3 regions of the Pseudarthrobacter sp. RHLT1-30-1 genome follow, and region 3 is predicted to be linked to each of the others. Evidence: riboswitches for the same ligand, from Rfam matches in the RefSeq annotation. Region 3 holds a riboswitch; each other region holds the start of a gene.
The links. Region 3 has a riboswitch for thiamine pyrophosphate ahead of AC50YM_RS19840 (bifunctional hydroxymethylpyrimidine kinase/phosphomethylpyrimidine kinase). Riboswitches for the same ligand answer to the same signal wherever they lie in the genome.

Region 1 (4,942 bases), on a different contig from region 3:
GATCACCGCGTGCTTGAAGGCCCCCCCCATCAGCACCGGATTCTGCGCCCGTGTTACCGCCGTGGCCAGCAGCACGGCGTCGCAACCCAGCTCCATGGCCAGGGCCGCGTCGGAGGCGGTGCCGATCCCTGCGTCCAGGACCACGGGCACCGAGGCGCGCGAAACGATCAGTTCGATGTTGTGCGGGTTCAGGATTCCCAATCCGGTGCCGATCGGCGCGCCCAGCGGCATCACCGCGGTGGCGCCCAGGTTCTCGAGCCGCAGCGCCAGCACGGGGTCGTCGTTGGTGTAGGCGAAGACCTTGAAACCGCGGCCCACCAGCTGCTCCGTGGCCTCGACAAGTTCCACGGCGTCCGGCAGCAGGGTGTGCTCGTCCGCGATCACTTCCAGCTTCACCCAGTCCGTTTCGAGGGCTTCGCGGGCCAGCTCGGCCGTCAGCACGGCATCCCGGGCGGTGAAGCAGCCCGCGGTGTTGGGCAGAACCCGGATGTTGTGCTCCAGCAGCAGCTGGAACAACGACCCGGCCTCCGCTGGCGAGTAGCGCCGTATCGCCACGGTGGTCAGTTCCGTGCCGGAGGCCAGCAGTGCATCCCCCAGACCGTGCAGGCTCGGCGCCCCGCCGGTGCCCATGATCAGCCTCGACCCGAGCTGCACGCCGTCGAGAGTGAACAGATCCGCTGCCGCCGGGGATGCTCCCGGCGCCGCTGCCGTGGTGTTCGCGATCCCGCTCATCCTCCCTGGACCGCCGTGACCAGTTCGATGTCGTCGCCGTCGGCGAGCGCGGTGCCGTGCCACTGGCTGCGGGGAACCACCTCGGCGTTGCGGGCCACGGCGACCCCGAGTTTGGTGCCGTCCGCAGACTGGCCGTTCGGGGCCAGCAGCCGGCCGGTGACCTGGCTGACCAGCGTGCCGACCGAGGCGCCCTCGGCGAGCGTTCGCCCGGTTCCGTTCAGGGTGATGTTCATAGCGTTTCCTTGCTGTACTCGGGGGTGGATGGGTGGTGGGGGTCCGCGGCGAACCTGTCCGGCCGGAAGCGGGCCCAGCGGGGGTCGGCGACGCCGTCCATCAGCTGGCAACAGATCTCCGCGGCGGCGGGCGTGAGCAGGATTCCGTGCCGGAAGAACCCCGTGGCGATGATCAGTCCCGCAACGTCCCCCGGGCTTCCCCGTTCCGCCACCCGGCCCAGTAGCGGCGCGTTGTCCGGAGTACCGGGCCGGGCCCTGGCGGTTGCTTCCAGCAGTTCCAGTTCCGCGACCGCGGGGAGCAGCTGCTGGGCGTCGCGGAGCAGCTGGTAAACGCCGCCGGCGGACACCGCAGTGCCGGCCGGCGCTGCCGGGTGGTTGTCACCGCCGGGAGCGTCCTCGCGCTGGGTGGCTCCAATCACGACCGTGCCGTCCTCCCGGGGCACGATGTAAACCGGCACGCCGCGGACCAGTCCCCGCACCGTTGAGGTCAGCAGCGGCCGCAGTTTTTGCGGCACCCGGAGCCGGAGAATGTCGCCGTGGACCGGCCGCAGCGGCAACCGGAGTCCGGCCGGCAGGCCCGTGAGCCCGGCGGCGCCCAGGCCGTTGGCCACAATCGTCTCGCGGGCCCGGACGGAGCCGCCGCCGGCGAGACGGGCGCCGGCCACGCGGCCGTCCTCCCGGAGCAGCCCCGCGGCGCGCCGCCTGATGGTGTGGCACAGGCTGTCCGCGGCCAGGAGTTCGCCAATCCGGGCGAGCAGCCGGCGGGGGTCCACCTGGTGGTCGGCGGGGATCTCGAAGGCGCAGGAGATCCCCGGGCTCAGCAGCGGCTCTCGTGCGCGCGCCGCACGGACGGTCATCGGCTCCACGGCGAGGCCGTACGACTGCTGGACGGTGCGCAGGTCCGCAAGTGCCCGGCGGTCCGCCGCGTCGGCCCCCACGGCGAGGGTCGGCGTCGTGAGGTACCCGGTAGCGGCGCCAACGAAGCCGCCGGAATCCGTTGCCGGCCCGCCGCCGCGCTCAAGTCCGGCAGCGAATCCCGGCCAGAGCCCGGAGGATTCCAGCATGAGCTCCAGGAGGGCCTCCTCCTGGTAGTGAAGTTCGCTCACCGGGGCGAGCATTCCCGCGGCCGCCCAGCTGGCGCCGCTTCCGGGGGCTTCGTCGATCAGGGCGACTGAACGGCCCGAGCGGCTCGCGGCCCAGGCGATCCCGTGTCCGACCACGCCGCCGCCGATCACGGCGACGTCGTAATACGGGCCGGCTGCGGCGTCATGTGTGGCGGCAGCCGGCGTGCTCCCGGTGCCGGCGGCCGGGCCGCGGGCGGATATTTCGCCCATAAAGTATTCCTTCCCTACGCCGGTACTAACCGGATCAGGTCAAGCGGTCGGCTCTGACGCCCTCTCAGCCTGCCGGTTCCGGACGCCAGGGGCGTGGACGGTTGCGGCGGGCTCCCGCGGTACCGGCCCAGTTTAGGGGAACTAGGCTGGAACCATGACTCCGGATGCCCTCCACACCACCGCCCGCCTCTACCTTTGCACCGATGCCCGCCAGGAACAGCGGGACTTCGCGGACTTCGTGGACTCCGCGTATGCCGGCGGGGTCGACATCATCCAGCTGCGCGACAAGTCGCTGGAAGCGGCCGAGGAACTGGAGTTCCTGGCCATCCTGCATCAGGCCGCCGAGCGTCACGGCAAGCTCTGGGCCGTCAACGACCGGGCGGACCTCGCCGCTCTCTCGGGCGCTCCGGTGTTCCACATCGGGCAAAAGGACCTCCCGCTCCCGGCAGCCCGGGACTTCATCGGCCAGGACGCCGTGATCGGGATGTCCACCCACAGTCCGGAGCAGGTGGAGGCAGCCATCGCCGCGGCCCCCGGCCGCCACGGCCTGGACTACTTTTGCGTCGGGCCGGTCTGGGCCACCCCGACCAAGCCCGGCCGCGCCGCCGTCGGGCTCGGACTGGTGCGCCACGCGGCGGACGCGGTCCGCCGGGCCGCGGGGAGGGCCGGGGACGAGTCCGAAGGCACCAACACCGTCACCAACTCCGACGCCGGCACCGGCGCCGCCGCAGGTATTGTGCCGTGGTTTGCGATCGGGGGCATTGACCTCGGAAATGTGGAGCAGGTGGTGGACGCCGGGGCCCGCCGGATCGTGGTGGTGCGCGCGATCACGGAGGCCGATGATCCCGCCGACGCCGCCCGGTCCCTGCTGGCTGCACTCGATGCCGCGGGAAACTGAGCCCGGTCCGTCCCCTCAGCCGGCCAGGCCGAGGTCTCTCATCCGGCGCGAATGGTTCGCCGCCAGTTCCGCCATCAGCACGCGCACAAGTTCCCCGGACCGGTCCCCGTCCGCGCCGGCCAGGCCGCCGACGAACGCATTCTCAACACCCACACGCTGCGCCTGGGTCAGGGCCTCCCCGAGCAGGCGCCTGGCCCACAGCGCCAGCCGCGAGGCCAGCCGCGGGTCATCGGCGAGGGCGGTCTTGAGCAACTCCCGCAGCACCGCCGTGGCCTCCTCATCGGCCTGGATCTGCTCCACCAGGGCCCGCGTGCCGGCGTCAACGTCGCGGGACACCGCGCGGTAGAAATCGGCGGAGACGGTGTCGATCACATACGCCTTCATCAGGGATTCGTACCAGTCCGAGGGGCGGGTGCGTTCGTGGAAGTGGTCCACGGACGGCTGGAACGGCAGCATTGCGGCCTCAACGTCCAGCCCCATGGCGTCCAGTTTGGCGCTCACCAGTTCATAGTGCTGGAACTCGATCACCGCGATCCGGCCCAGCACCGCCCGGTCGTGCAGCGTGGGGGAATACCGCGCATCGGAGGAGAGCCGTTCGAAGGCGGACAGCTCGCCGTAGGCCATCACGCCCAGCAGATCCCTCAGGAAGCTGTTGTATCGGGCAGGATCGACCGGGGATGTGCTCATGATCCAAGACTAATGGCGCAAATGAAGCTAATCTGATTTTCGTGTCCCATCATCGTCTGACCCCGAGTGTCCACCAGCAAAAGAACCAGCTTGCCGAGGCGCTCAATGCGCTGCGCACGACACTGGAGCTGCCGGGGCCCTTCCCCGAAGACGCACTCCGGGAGGCCAAGGAGGCGGTCGCCGGGCACGAGCTGCCGGAGCTGGATTTCACCCATATCGAGTTTGTAACCATCGATCCGGCGTCCTCCACCGACCTGGACCAGGCCCTCTTCATCGACCGTGCCGGTGAGGGCTACAAGGTCTTCTACGCGATCGCCGATGTCCCCTCCTTTGTCTCCCCCGGTGGTGCGCTCGATGCCGAGACGCGCCGCCGCGGCCAGACCTTCTACACCCCGAACGGCCGGATTCCGCTGCACCCGGAAGTCATCAGCGAGGAAGCAGGCAGCCTGCTGGCCGGCCAGCTGTGCGCCGCATTCGTCTGGGAATTCGAGCTCGACGCCGCCGCCGAGGTGTCCGCGGTGCTGGTCCGCCGCGCAGCGGTCCGCAGCCGGGCCAAGCTCAGTTACCGCGGGGTGCAGTCCGAGCTTGACGCCGGAACGGCCGCCCCCGTCCTCCAGCTGCTCAAGGAGGTCGGGATGAAGCGGGTGGAGCTGGAACGGCTCCGCGGCGGCGCCAGCCTGAACATGCCGGAGCAGGAAATCGAACAGCTGCCCGACGGCGGCTACCGGATTGTCGCTGCGCCGCCGCTGCCCGTGGAGGACTGGAACGCCCAGATTTCCCTGATGACCGGGATGGCCGCCGCCGAAATCATGCTGGCCGGCAAAGTAGGCATCCTGCGCACCATGCCGGCCCCGGATGAAGCCTCACTGGCGCACTTCCACCGCCAGACCCGCGCCCTGGGCAAGCCGTGGGACGGCCAGATGAGTTACGGCGAATACCTGCGCACCCTGGATCCCACGGACGCCCGGCAACTGGCGATCGTGCACTCGGCCGGCATGCTGTTCCGCGGCGCCGGCTACACCCCCTTCGACGGGACGGTCCCCGAGGCGGCCACCCAG
Region 2 (4,942 bases), on a different contig from region 3:
GCTCCCGATCCATCACGCTTACAAAGATCGAAGGCGGCACTAACCAGGGATACTCCCTGCTGGGTCTCAGCTATGACGTGTCATGGACGATGAACGCCCAGATCAAGACCGGCCCGGTGCCAGAGAACAACCGCGCTACCTGCAAGTTCACCCTCACGCAGGTGGACGGTACCCGGAAGACCGCAGGCTTCAAGTAAACACCACCGACCCTGTCGGCTAAACGGAGTCAGCCAGCATTTCTGTCGGCGCCAGGAGACCGCGTGCGGATAAGCCCGCGGCGACCCCACTGGCTTTTTCGAACAGGTTTCTTAGTCCGGGGCCGGGGCAGGACCGGGCCCGGGGGACCAGCGCTGCCCCGACATGGTCCTAGCTTCTGGGCAGGACGGGTTCGGGGAGGTAGACCTTGCCGCCGGATTCGCGGAATTCGGTGGATTTGGCGTTCATTCCTGCGATGGCTTCCTGTTCGGACATGCCTCCGAACTGGTCGCGGATGTCCTGGGAGAGCCGCATGGAGCAGAACTTGGGTCCGCACATGGAGCAGAAGTGCGCGGTCTTGGCCGGCTCCGCGGGCAGGGTCTCGTCGTGGAAGGATTCGGCTGTGGCTGGATCCAGGGAGAGGGCGAACTGGTCCCGCCAGCGGAATTCGAAGCGTGCCTTGGACAGGGCGTCGTCGCGTTCGTGGGCTCCGGGGTGGCCTTTGGCGAGGTCTGCCGCGTGGGCGGCGATCTTGTAGGTGATGACACCGGTCTTAACGTCGTCCTTGTTCGGCAGCCCGAGGTGTTCCTTGGGAGTGACGTAGCAGAGCATCGCGGTGCCGTAGCGGGCGATCTCGGTGGCGCCGATGGCTGAGGTGATGTGGTCATAGCCCGGGGCAATATCGGTCACCAGCGGGCCGAGGGTGTAGAAGGGTGCGCCGTCGCAGAGTTCCTGCTGGCGTTCGACGTTTTCGCGGACGAGGTGGAAGGGGATGTGCCCGGGGCCTTCGACCATGACTTGCACGTCGTACTGCCATGCCCGCTTGGTGAGTTCGGCGAGGGTGTCCAGTTCAGCGAACTGTGCGGCGTCATTGGCATCCGCGGTCGCGCCGGGCCGCAGTCCGTCGCCGAGGGAGAAGGCGACGTCGTACTTGGCGAAGATTTCGCAGAGCTCGTCGAAGTGGGTGTAGAGGAAGTTCTCCCGGTGGTGGGCCAGGCACCAGCCGGCCATGATGGACCCGCCGCGGGATACGATGCCGGTGACCCTGTTCGCCGTCAGGGGCACATAGCGGAGCAGCACGCCGGCGTGGACGGTCATGTAGTCCACGCCCTGCTCGCACTGTTCGATCACCGTGTCCCGGTAGATCTCCCAGGTCAGGTCATTGGCCTCACCGTTGACCTTCTCCAGCGCCTGGTAGATCGGGACCGTGCCGATGGGGACGGGGGAGTTGCGGATGATCCACTCGCGGGTGGTGTGGATGTCATCCCCCGTGGAAAGGTCCATGACCGTGTCGGCGCCCCACTGGGCCGCCCACTGCAGTTTGTCCACTTCCTCGGCAATGGAGCTTGTCACGGCGGAGTTGCCGATATTGGCATTGATTTTGACCAGGAAGGCCTTGCCGATGATCATGGGCTCGGATTCGGGGTGGTTGATGTTGTTCGGGATGATGGCCCGGCCGGCGGCGACTTCGCTGCGGACCAGATCGACGTCGCAGTTTTCCCGCACTGCCACGAACCGCATCTCGGGGGTGATGGTGCCCTGGCGGGCGTAGTGCATCTGGGTGACGGTCTTACCCTCGAGGGCGCGGCGGGGCACCGGCTGCGTGCCCTTCCATTCAGCGGACGCGGCGCCCCGGCGCACGGCGGACTTTCCGTCGTCGAGCAGGTTGCGTTCCCGGCCGCCGTAGGGCTCGGTGTCGCCCCGGGACTCTATCCATCCGGACCGGGACGGCTCCAGACCGATCACCGGATCGCTACCAGGGCCGGCCGTCCGGTACGCCGTGAACGGTGGATTCTTCACCCCGTTCGGAGAGTCCTCCAAGGCGATCTCGGTGACAGGGACGCTAATGCCGTGTTCCGGGTCGCGGGCGTACGCGAGCGAATGCGAATTCATTGAGCTCATCAGTGGTTTTCCTACTTCCTTCGCCGGCATTACCCGGACAGGTTCAACGGTCGCGGACTGCATCAGCCCGATCTCAGCCCCTGCAAGGGCACCCGTGTGGATGAAAAAACCCTAGCACCCCGGCGTGCAGGCACTACCGGCATGGATGATTCACCCTCCCGCCCTTTTGCGGCGCCAGAGCTCCAAGCGCTGCAGTAGCCAACGGCGTCGGGTTCTGGTGCGCGGACTGAAGCGGAGTGTAGATCGGGCGCCGTTTCCGAACAGGGGCGGCATCTACTAATCTTATAAGTGCGCATGTAAGCACGTATTGAAGTATCTGTCATAGTTTCGAGGAGTCGCTTTGATTGAAGTTCTGGCCGTTCCGGCCTACCGGAAGCTGTTTTCGGCCCAGATTGTGGCCCTGCTGGGCACCGGGCTTCTGACGGTGGCTCTGGGCCTGCTGGCCTTTGATCTGGCCGGCGGTCAGGCCGGTGCCGTTCTGGGGACGGCACTGACGATCAAGATGCTCGCCTATGTCTTCGTGGCCCCTTTGATGGCGGCACTGGTGGAGCGGCTGCCGAAAAAGGCGGTGCTGGTCGGGGCGGACCTGATCCGTGCCGGTATCGCACTGATGCTGCCGATGGTGGACCAGGCGTGGCAGATCTATGTCCTGGTCTTCCTGCTGCAGAGCGCCTCGGCTACCTTCACCCCGGCGTTCCAGTCCCTGATCCCGGTCATCCTCCCCGATGAACGCCAGTACACCCGCGCCCTTTCCCTCTCACGTCTGGCCTACGACCTGGAGTCGCTGGTCAGCCCGGCCCTTGCGGCAGCTCTCCTGACGGTTTTGTCCTTCCACGACCTGTTCCTCGGGACCGTGGCCGGATTCCTGCTCTCCGCAGCCCTCGTGGTCACCACCCGTCTTCCTGCGGCGCCGGTCGTGAAGCAGGAAGGGACGTTGTGGCACCGGACCACCCTGGGCACGCGGATCTTTGCCCGCAACCCTGAACTGCGGGCCCTGATGGCCCTAAATCTTGCCGTCGCTGCCGCCACCGCCCTGGTACTGGTGAACACAGTCGTCTACGCCCGGGACATGTTCGGCGGTTCCAACGCCGACGTCGCGGTCGCCCTGGCCTGTTTCGGTGCCGGGTCGATGCTCGTCGCGCTGACCGCGCCCAGGATACTGGACCGGGTGCCGGACCGGGTCCTCATGCGTGCCGGCGCCGTACTGCTCTCCGTCGGCCTGGCAGGGGCTTTCGTCCTTTTGGCCGTGCCGGGGACCTGGCCGGTTCTGCTGGGCCTGTGGGTGGTTCTCGGCGCCGGGACCTCGATGATCAACACCCCCTCGGCCCGCCTGCTGCGCCGCGCGGCGACCGAGAGCACCCGGTCCTACATCTTCACCGCCCAGTTCTCCCTCTCCCACGCCTGCTTCATCATCACCTACCCGATCGCCGGCTGGATCGGCGCCGCCGCCGGCCAGCCGGTAGCAGCAGCCGTGCTGGCCATCGTGGCTACAATCAGTACAGTTGCGGCGTTCCGATTCTGGCCCGCAGTATCCAGGCCCGGTTCTGTGCCGGAGACGATGAAAGGCTGAACCGGTGGAAAACGTACAACCCATTCCGGCCGCCAGCTTCCATCACCCCGAAGCACCGGATTCCCGCCGGCTGGACGCAGCCACCGCCACGTTCCGGATGCTCTCGGACCCCACCCGGCTGCACCTGCTCTGGCTCCTGGCCCAGGAGCCCTCCGACGTCGGCACCCTGGTGGAACAGACCGGAGCCTCGCGCACCTCAGTCAGCCAGCACCTGGCCAAGCTACGCTTCAGCGGCCTCGTCACCAGCCAAAAACAAAGCCGCCGGGTCATCTACAGCCTCACCGACGGGCACCTGACCCGTCTGGTCATGGAAGGCCTGAACCACGCCGACCACAAAGTCACCGGCGAACCCTCCCACGACTGACCCGCACGCGGCCGAAGCTTGCCCCGAGAAGACCCCTGCCATCATGCAGCAGAACGTTAGCGGCCCCGGGACGGCGACGGCCGGGTTCGCAGTCTTAACCCGTGCCGGATGAAACGGCAACCCATCAAGCTGCGGGACGATGAACCTGCGGCGCGGGCCGCATAGCGCCGCCGAAGCCCTTCCAATCACCGCTGCGACTTACAGATCCAGAAGTCTCCCCTAGTCCGAACACTTTGCCGAAGTGAGACTTCCTGTTGTCTTATTGCCTTTGAGATAGCGCAAGTCCATGTCGCATCGGGACCCGGAGAGCGGACGTCGCGATCTCAAAGGCCCCACGGATCAGCGAATGCCGGGCAGGGGAGTGCTGTCGTCTGGCACGTTCCATCATCATCTTGAGGGCGTTCCCTGCGTCCTACGCAGGGATGGCGCCGATCTGCTGCATGAGTCCCATGTTGTCGGTGGTTCCCCAGTGCTCGGCGACCTTGCCGTTCTCGACCCGGATTATGTCAGTGCTGCCGAATTCGACAGTCTTGCCCGTTGCTGGAATGCCGGCCATCTCCCCACGATGAGTGCCTGTCAGAATTACGTGGCACGCTTCCATGTCTCCGTTGGCGAGCGACGGCTCGATCGTCTTGACCTTGATGTCCGGGAACGCGGTCCGGACTGCATTCACGAAGAATCGGACGCCGTCTTTGCCGGGCGGCTGTCCAGGAAGTGCCTCTTCGTGATCGACGTAGTCATCCGTCGCCAGCTCATCAATGAGGGCGAGATTTCCGCCCTCTAGTATCTCCTTGTAAAAGCGCATTATCAGTCCAGCCCCGTCAGTCATTTTCGACTCCTTTGTGTATGAGACCGTTCAGGTGTCCCCCTTGTGGTGGGCGGCCGGCGCAGCGTGCCGGCCTCGTCCGTTA
Region 3 (4,942 bases):
CGAAGAAGAAGACGGTGAGGACGGCGAAGACGCCGGCAGCCGCCGTCGGCGCCGCAGCCGCGGCCGCCGCGGCCGCACCGGCCGCGGAACTGACACCGAGGCCGGGGCCGGAAACGACTCCGAAGCCGCGGGAGACGAAGAAGAGGACGGTTCCGAGGAGCCGCTCGAGGACGGCGTGACCTCGCGCCGTCGCCGTCGCCGCCGCCGTGGTGAGCAGGACCTGGAACTGACCGGCGGGGAAGACGACGATCCGCCCAACACGGTGACCCGTGTCCGGGCACCCCGTGCGGCTACCGAGGCGCCGGTCAACAACCGCGTCACGTCCCTGAAGGGCTCCACCCGGCTTGAGGCGAAGAAGCAGCGCCGCCGCGAATCCCGCGACACCGGCCGCCGCCGCACCGTGATTACCGAGGCTGAGTTCCTGGCCCGGCGCGAATCGGTCGACCGCCAGATGATCGTCCGCCAGCGCGACGACAGAATCCAGATCGGCGTCCTCGAGGACGGCGTCCTGGCCGAGCATTTCGTGTCCAAGACCCAGCAGGATTCCCTGATCGGCAACGTCTACCTGGGCAAGGTCCAGAACGTGCTGCCGTCGATGGAAGCCGCCTTCGTTGACATCGGACGCGGCCGCAACGCCGTGCTCTACGCCGGTGAAGTCAACTGGGAGTCCGTCAACCTGGAGGGCAAGCAGCGCCGGATCGAAAACGCGCTGAAGTCCGGAGACTCCGTGCTGGTCCAGGTCACCAAGGACCCGGTCGGCCACAAGGGTGCCCGCCTCACGAGCCAGATCTCACTGCCGGGCCGCTACCTCGTGTACGTACCCGGCGGCTCCATGACCGGCATTTCCCGCAAGCTGCCCGACGTCGAGCGCAACCGGCTGAAGCGGATCCTCAAGGACCGGCTGCCGGAACACGCCGGCGTCATTGTCCGCACCGCGGCCGAGGGTGCGTCCGAGGAAGAGCTCACGCACGACATCAACCGACTCCGCGCCCAGTGGGAAGGCATCGAAGGCCAGTCGACCTCCACCAAGATCCTCGCCCCCGAACTGCTCTACGGCGAACCCGATCTGACCATCAAGGTGGTCCGTGACGTCTTCAACGAGGACTTCTCCAAGCTGATCGTCTCCGGCGAGGAGGCGTGGGACACCATCGAGGCCTACGTCACCTACGTGGCGCCCGACCTCGTCGGCCGGCTGGAGAAGTGGACCAAGGACACGGACATCTTCGCGGCCTGGCGCATCGACGAGCAGATCCACAAGGCCCTGGACCGCAAGGTCTTCCTGCCCTCCGGCGGCTCCCTCGTGATCGACCGCACCGAAGCCATGACCGTCGTGGACGTCAACACCGGCAAATTCACCGGCAGCGGCGGAAACCTTGAGGAAACCGTCACCAAGAACAACCTCGAAGCAGCCGAGGAAGTCGTCCGGCAGCTCCGGCTCCGCGACATCGGCGGGATCATCGTCATCGACTTCATCGACATGGTGCTCGAATCCAACCGCGACCTCGTGCTGCGCCGCATGGTCGAATGCCTGGGCCGGGACCGGACCAAGCACCAGGTCGCCGAGGTGACCTCACTGGGCCTCGTGCAGATGACGCGCAAGCGGATGGGCACCGGCCTGCTGGAAGTCTTCGGCGAGCAGTGCGAAACCTGCGACGGCCGCGGCATCGTCACCCACGACGAGCCCGTGGAGCACCGCCGCGCCAACGTGGTGGCCGCAGAGCACCACGTCCCGCGGACCGAGCACCAGCCCGCCGCCGCACGCACCGAACGTACCGAACGCAAGAGCCGACGCCGCGGCAGGGGCGGCCAGGGCACGGACGAGCAGTCCGTCCCGGCAGCAGTCCACCCGGAGCCCACCGAGGCCGAGCGCCACGCCAAGGCGGAGGCAACCCGCGCCGCGCTGGCGAACATCGCCGCTGCGGCGCACGCCGCGCACCTGCACGACGGCGAGACAGCCACCGCTGTCGATGCCCGGACCCGCCAGGCCGCCGTCGATGCAGTGGTCGAGCTGGCCGCGTCGGAGGAGGCAGCCGGCCGCCCTGCCGCCGTGCTGACGTTCGGCGGTGAGCAGGTCGCCCTGCCCTTCGTCGAGCACGCCGACCAGGCGAGTGCCCCCGCCCTCACCCTGGACCTGCTGACCGAGGCCTTCGCCCACCTGGGTGAAACCGAGGCGGCCCCGGAGGCCGCAGCCACCGGAGCAGCCCCGGCAGCAGCCCCGGAGCCGGCGGCGAAGGCAGCCCCGGCCGCCCGGACCGCAGCGGCAGCTCCGGCGCGCGCCGGCGGCACCGGCCCGGGACGCGCCCAGGCCCCGGGTTCCCAGACCGAGGCAGACACCGCGGGCGGCACCTCCCGTGCCCGCCGCGGCCGCCGCAACCGGAGCGCCAGCCGCGCCCAGGGCGCAGCGAACGAGACCTCGGTGGAACAGCGGAGGGAAACCCCGCAGGCCGCGCCCGTCTCGGTGCACGAGGCCAAGGTCCCGGCAGCACTGCCGGCCGCCAAGCCTGCCGCGAGCGAGCCGATCATCCTCGGTGTCGGCGTGCCGGCTTCCGAGCTCTAACGGCAGAAACAGTTCAACCAGGCCGCGGGTGCGGTCCGGACCGCGTAGCAATACGCCAGGTTCGGGCCGTGCCCGCGGCTTCGTTAACGGACCCGGCTAGGCTGGATCCTGACACGGGGTGCCGCATCGAGCCGGCTGAGATCCAAACCCGTTGAACCTGTCCGGTTAGCACCGGCGAAGGGATGTCTCTTATGACCGCCGCCCCATCGTTTCTCCCGCCCGCCCCTGCCGCGCCCGTATCGCGGATCCCAAGGGTGCTGGCGATCGCCGGCTCCGATCCCTCCGGCGGCGCAGGCATCCAGGCCGACCTCAAAAGCATTGCCGCGCATGGTGGCTACGGCATGGCAGCGATCACCGCCCTGACCGCGCAGAACACCCGCGGCGTCAGCGCCGTGCACGTCCCGCCGGCGGACTTCCTGACCGCCCAGCTCGACGCCCTCAGCCAGGACATCAGCATCGACGCCGTCAAGATCGGGATGCTGGGGGATGCCTCCGTGATCGACGCCGTCCGCGGCTGGCTGGCGAAGTCCCGCCCCGGCGTCGTGGTCCTGGATCCCGTGATGGTGGCGACCAGCGGCGACCGGCTGCTGCAGGAATCCGCGGAGGCGGCCCTGCACGCGCTGTTGCCGTACGCGGACCTGCTCACGCCCAACCTCGCCGAACTCGCCATCCTGCTCCGGGAGACGGTCGCCGAGGACTGGGCCGGGGCACTGGAACAGGGCAAGCGGCTCGCCGCCCAGACCGGCACCACGGTCCTGGTGAAGGGCGGCCACCTCGACGGCGGCCGGCTCCCCGGCGGCGGCGGCCACCTCGACGGCGGCCGGCTCCCCGGCGGCGGCGGGACCGGAGATCCCGACGGCGCCGGCTGCCCGGACGCGCTGATCAACACCGGGGGGCTCCTGGCCCGGGACCTCATTGTGGTGCCGGGGGAGCGCGTGCCCACCCGCAACAGCCACGGCACCGGCTGCTCGCTGTCCTCGGCGATCGCCACGGTGCAGGCCAGAATCATCGGACAGGCCGGCACGGGGGACTGGGAGGCCGCGCTCCGCGAGGTCAAGCCCTGGCTCCGGGAGGCCCTGCGCACCTCCGACCGGCTCGACGTAGGCACCGGCAACGGCCCGGTGCACCACTTCCACCACGTCCAGCAGCAGACCGAAGATCACTCCGGCGCCGGCCGGGTACCGGCCCAGGGTGAATTTGCCGCCGCGCTGCGGGACGCCGCCACCGGCGACCTGGCCGCGATCCACGGGCTGGACTTCATCAGGGGCCTGGCCGACGGGTCGCTGCCGGAGCGGGATTTCGCCTACTACCTCAGCCAGGACGCCCTGTACCTGAACGGCTATTCCCGGGTCCTGGCCCGGGCCGCAGCCATCGCACCTACCGAGGCCGAACAGCTCTTCTGGCTCCGCTCCGCGCAGAACTGCCTCGAAGTGGAATCCGAGCTGCACCGGACCTGGCTGGGCACCCGCACCGCCGGGGTGACCCCCGGGCCGGTCACCCGGTCCTACCTGGACCATCTGCTGGCCGCCTCGGCCGGCAGCTACGGCGTGCTGGTGGCCGCCGTGCTGCCGTGCTTCTGGCTCTACGCCGAGTTGGGGGAGAGCCTGCACGCGCAGTTCCTCGCAGCAGGCGCGCCGGACGCGCATCCCTACGCGGTGTGGCTGCGCACCTATGCCGATGCGGAGTTCGCCGCCGCCACCCGGCAGGCAATCGCCTACACCGACGCCGCGGCCCGGGCGGCGTCGGCCGGGGAACGGGACGCCATGACCCGGGCCTTCCGGCAGTCCGCCCGCTACGAGGTCGACTTCTTCGACGCGCCGCGGCTGCACGCCTGACGGCGGGGGTCCGCGGAGCCTGTACGATAGGTGGGCACGGTTCCGGAACTCGTTACGGCAGGCTCTGTCCATACAGAGTGGCGCCTACCACGTATTTCACGTCGGAACCAGCCTCATTTGCGGCCGAAGGCAAAATTAGCGTAGTCTAGATCTTCGGTGCTTACGCCAACACTTGGGTTATGACCTTGAGGACGCTCCACTCGATTTCGAGTGCGATTGTCCACGGGATAGCTCATGGGTCCCCCCGGGGAACCCACCGGCGTAGAGGCACAGCGTGAGCCGGACCAGAAACTTTGGACCCAGGTTCCGCACGCAAATCTAGTAATAAACGTCGAGAGAAGTGAGTTCCCCAGTGGTGTACGCGATTGTCCGCGCAGGCGGCCGCCAAGAGAAGGTTTCCGTTGGAGACTTCGTTACCCTGAACCGCGTCCCCGGTGGAGCCGGCAGCACCTTTGAGTTGCCCGCACTGCTCCTGGTGGATGGTGACAAGGTCACGTCTGCAGCTACGGACCTGGCCAAGGTAAAGGTTACGGCTGAGATCCTTGAGGAC

Region 1: linked by a shared signal. The riboswitch ahead of thiO (glycine oxidase ThiO) and the one ahead of AC50YM_RS19840 (bifunctional hydroxymethylpyrimidine kinase/phosphomethylpyrimidine kinase) in region 3 are both predicted to bind thiamine pyrophosphate.
Region 2: linked by a shared signal. The riboswitch ahead of thiC (phosphomethylpyrimidine synthase ThiC) and the one ahead of AC50YM_RS19840 (bifunctional hydroxymethylpyrimidine kinase/phosphomethylpyrimidine kinase) in region 3 are both predicted to bind thiamine pyrophosphate.

What each region holds. Positions count from the first base shown of each region.
Region 1 covers NZ_JBWZCG010000002.1:245,782-250,723, forward strand. The annotation lists gene AC50YM_RS03515 (thiazole synthase) at 1-732, opposite strand, end outside; gene thiS (sulfur carrier protein ThiS) at 729-965, opposite strand; gene thiO (glycine oxidase ThiO) at 962-2,299, opposite strand; TPP riboswitch at 2,293-2,427, opposite strand; gene AC50YM_RS03530 (thiamine phosphate synthase) at 2,454-3,197, shown strand; gene AC50YM_RS03535 (ferritin-like fold-containing protein) at 3,213-3,884, opposite strand; gene AC50YM_RS03540 (RNB domain-containing ribonuclease) at 3,926-4,942, shown strand, end outside.
Region 2 covers NZ_JBWZCG010000012.1:41,391-46,332, forward strand. The annotation lists gene AC50YM_RS10560 (hypothetical protein) at 1-43, shown strand, start outside; gene thiC (phosphomethylpyrimidine synthase ThiC) at 367-2,097, opposite strand; TPP riboswitch at 2,096-2,203, opposite strand; gene AC50YM_RS10570 (MFS transporter) at 2,438-3,667, shown strand; gene AC50YM_RS10575 (ArsR/SmtB family transcription factor) at 3,672-4,031, shown strand; gene AC50YM_RS10580 (ester cyclase) at 4,444-4,860, opposite strand; gene AC50YM_RS10585 (DUF2182 domain-containing protein) at 4,940-4,942, opposite strand, start outside.
Region 3 covers NZ_JBWZCG010000045.1:2,201-7,142, forward strand. The annotation lists gene AC50YM_RS19835 (Rne/Rng family ribonuclease) at 1-2,557, shown strand, start outside; TPP riboswitch at 2,662-2,757, shown strand; gene AC50YM_RS19840 (bifunctional hydroxymethylpyrimidine kinase/phosphomethylpyrimidine kinase) at 2,749-4,392, shown strand; gene rplU (50S ribosomal protein L21) at 4,745-4,942, shown strand, end outside.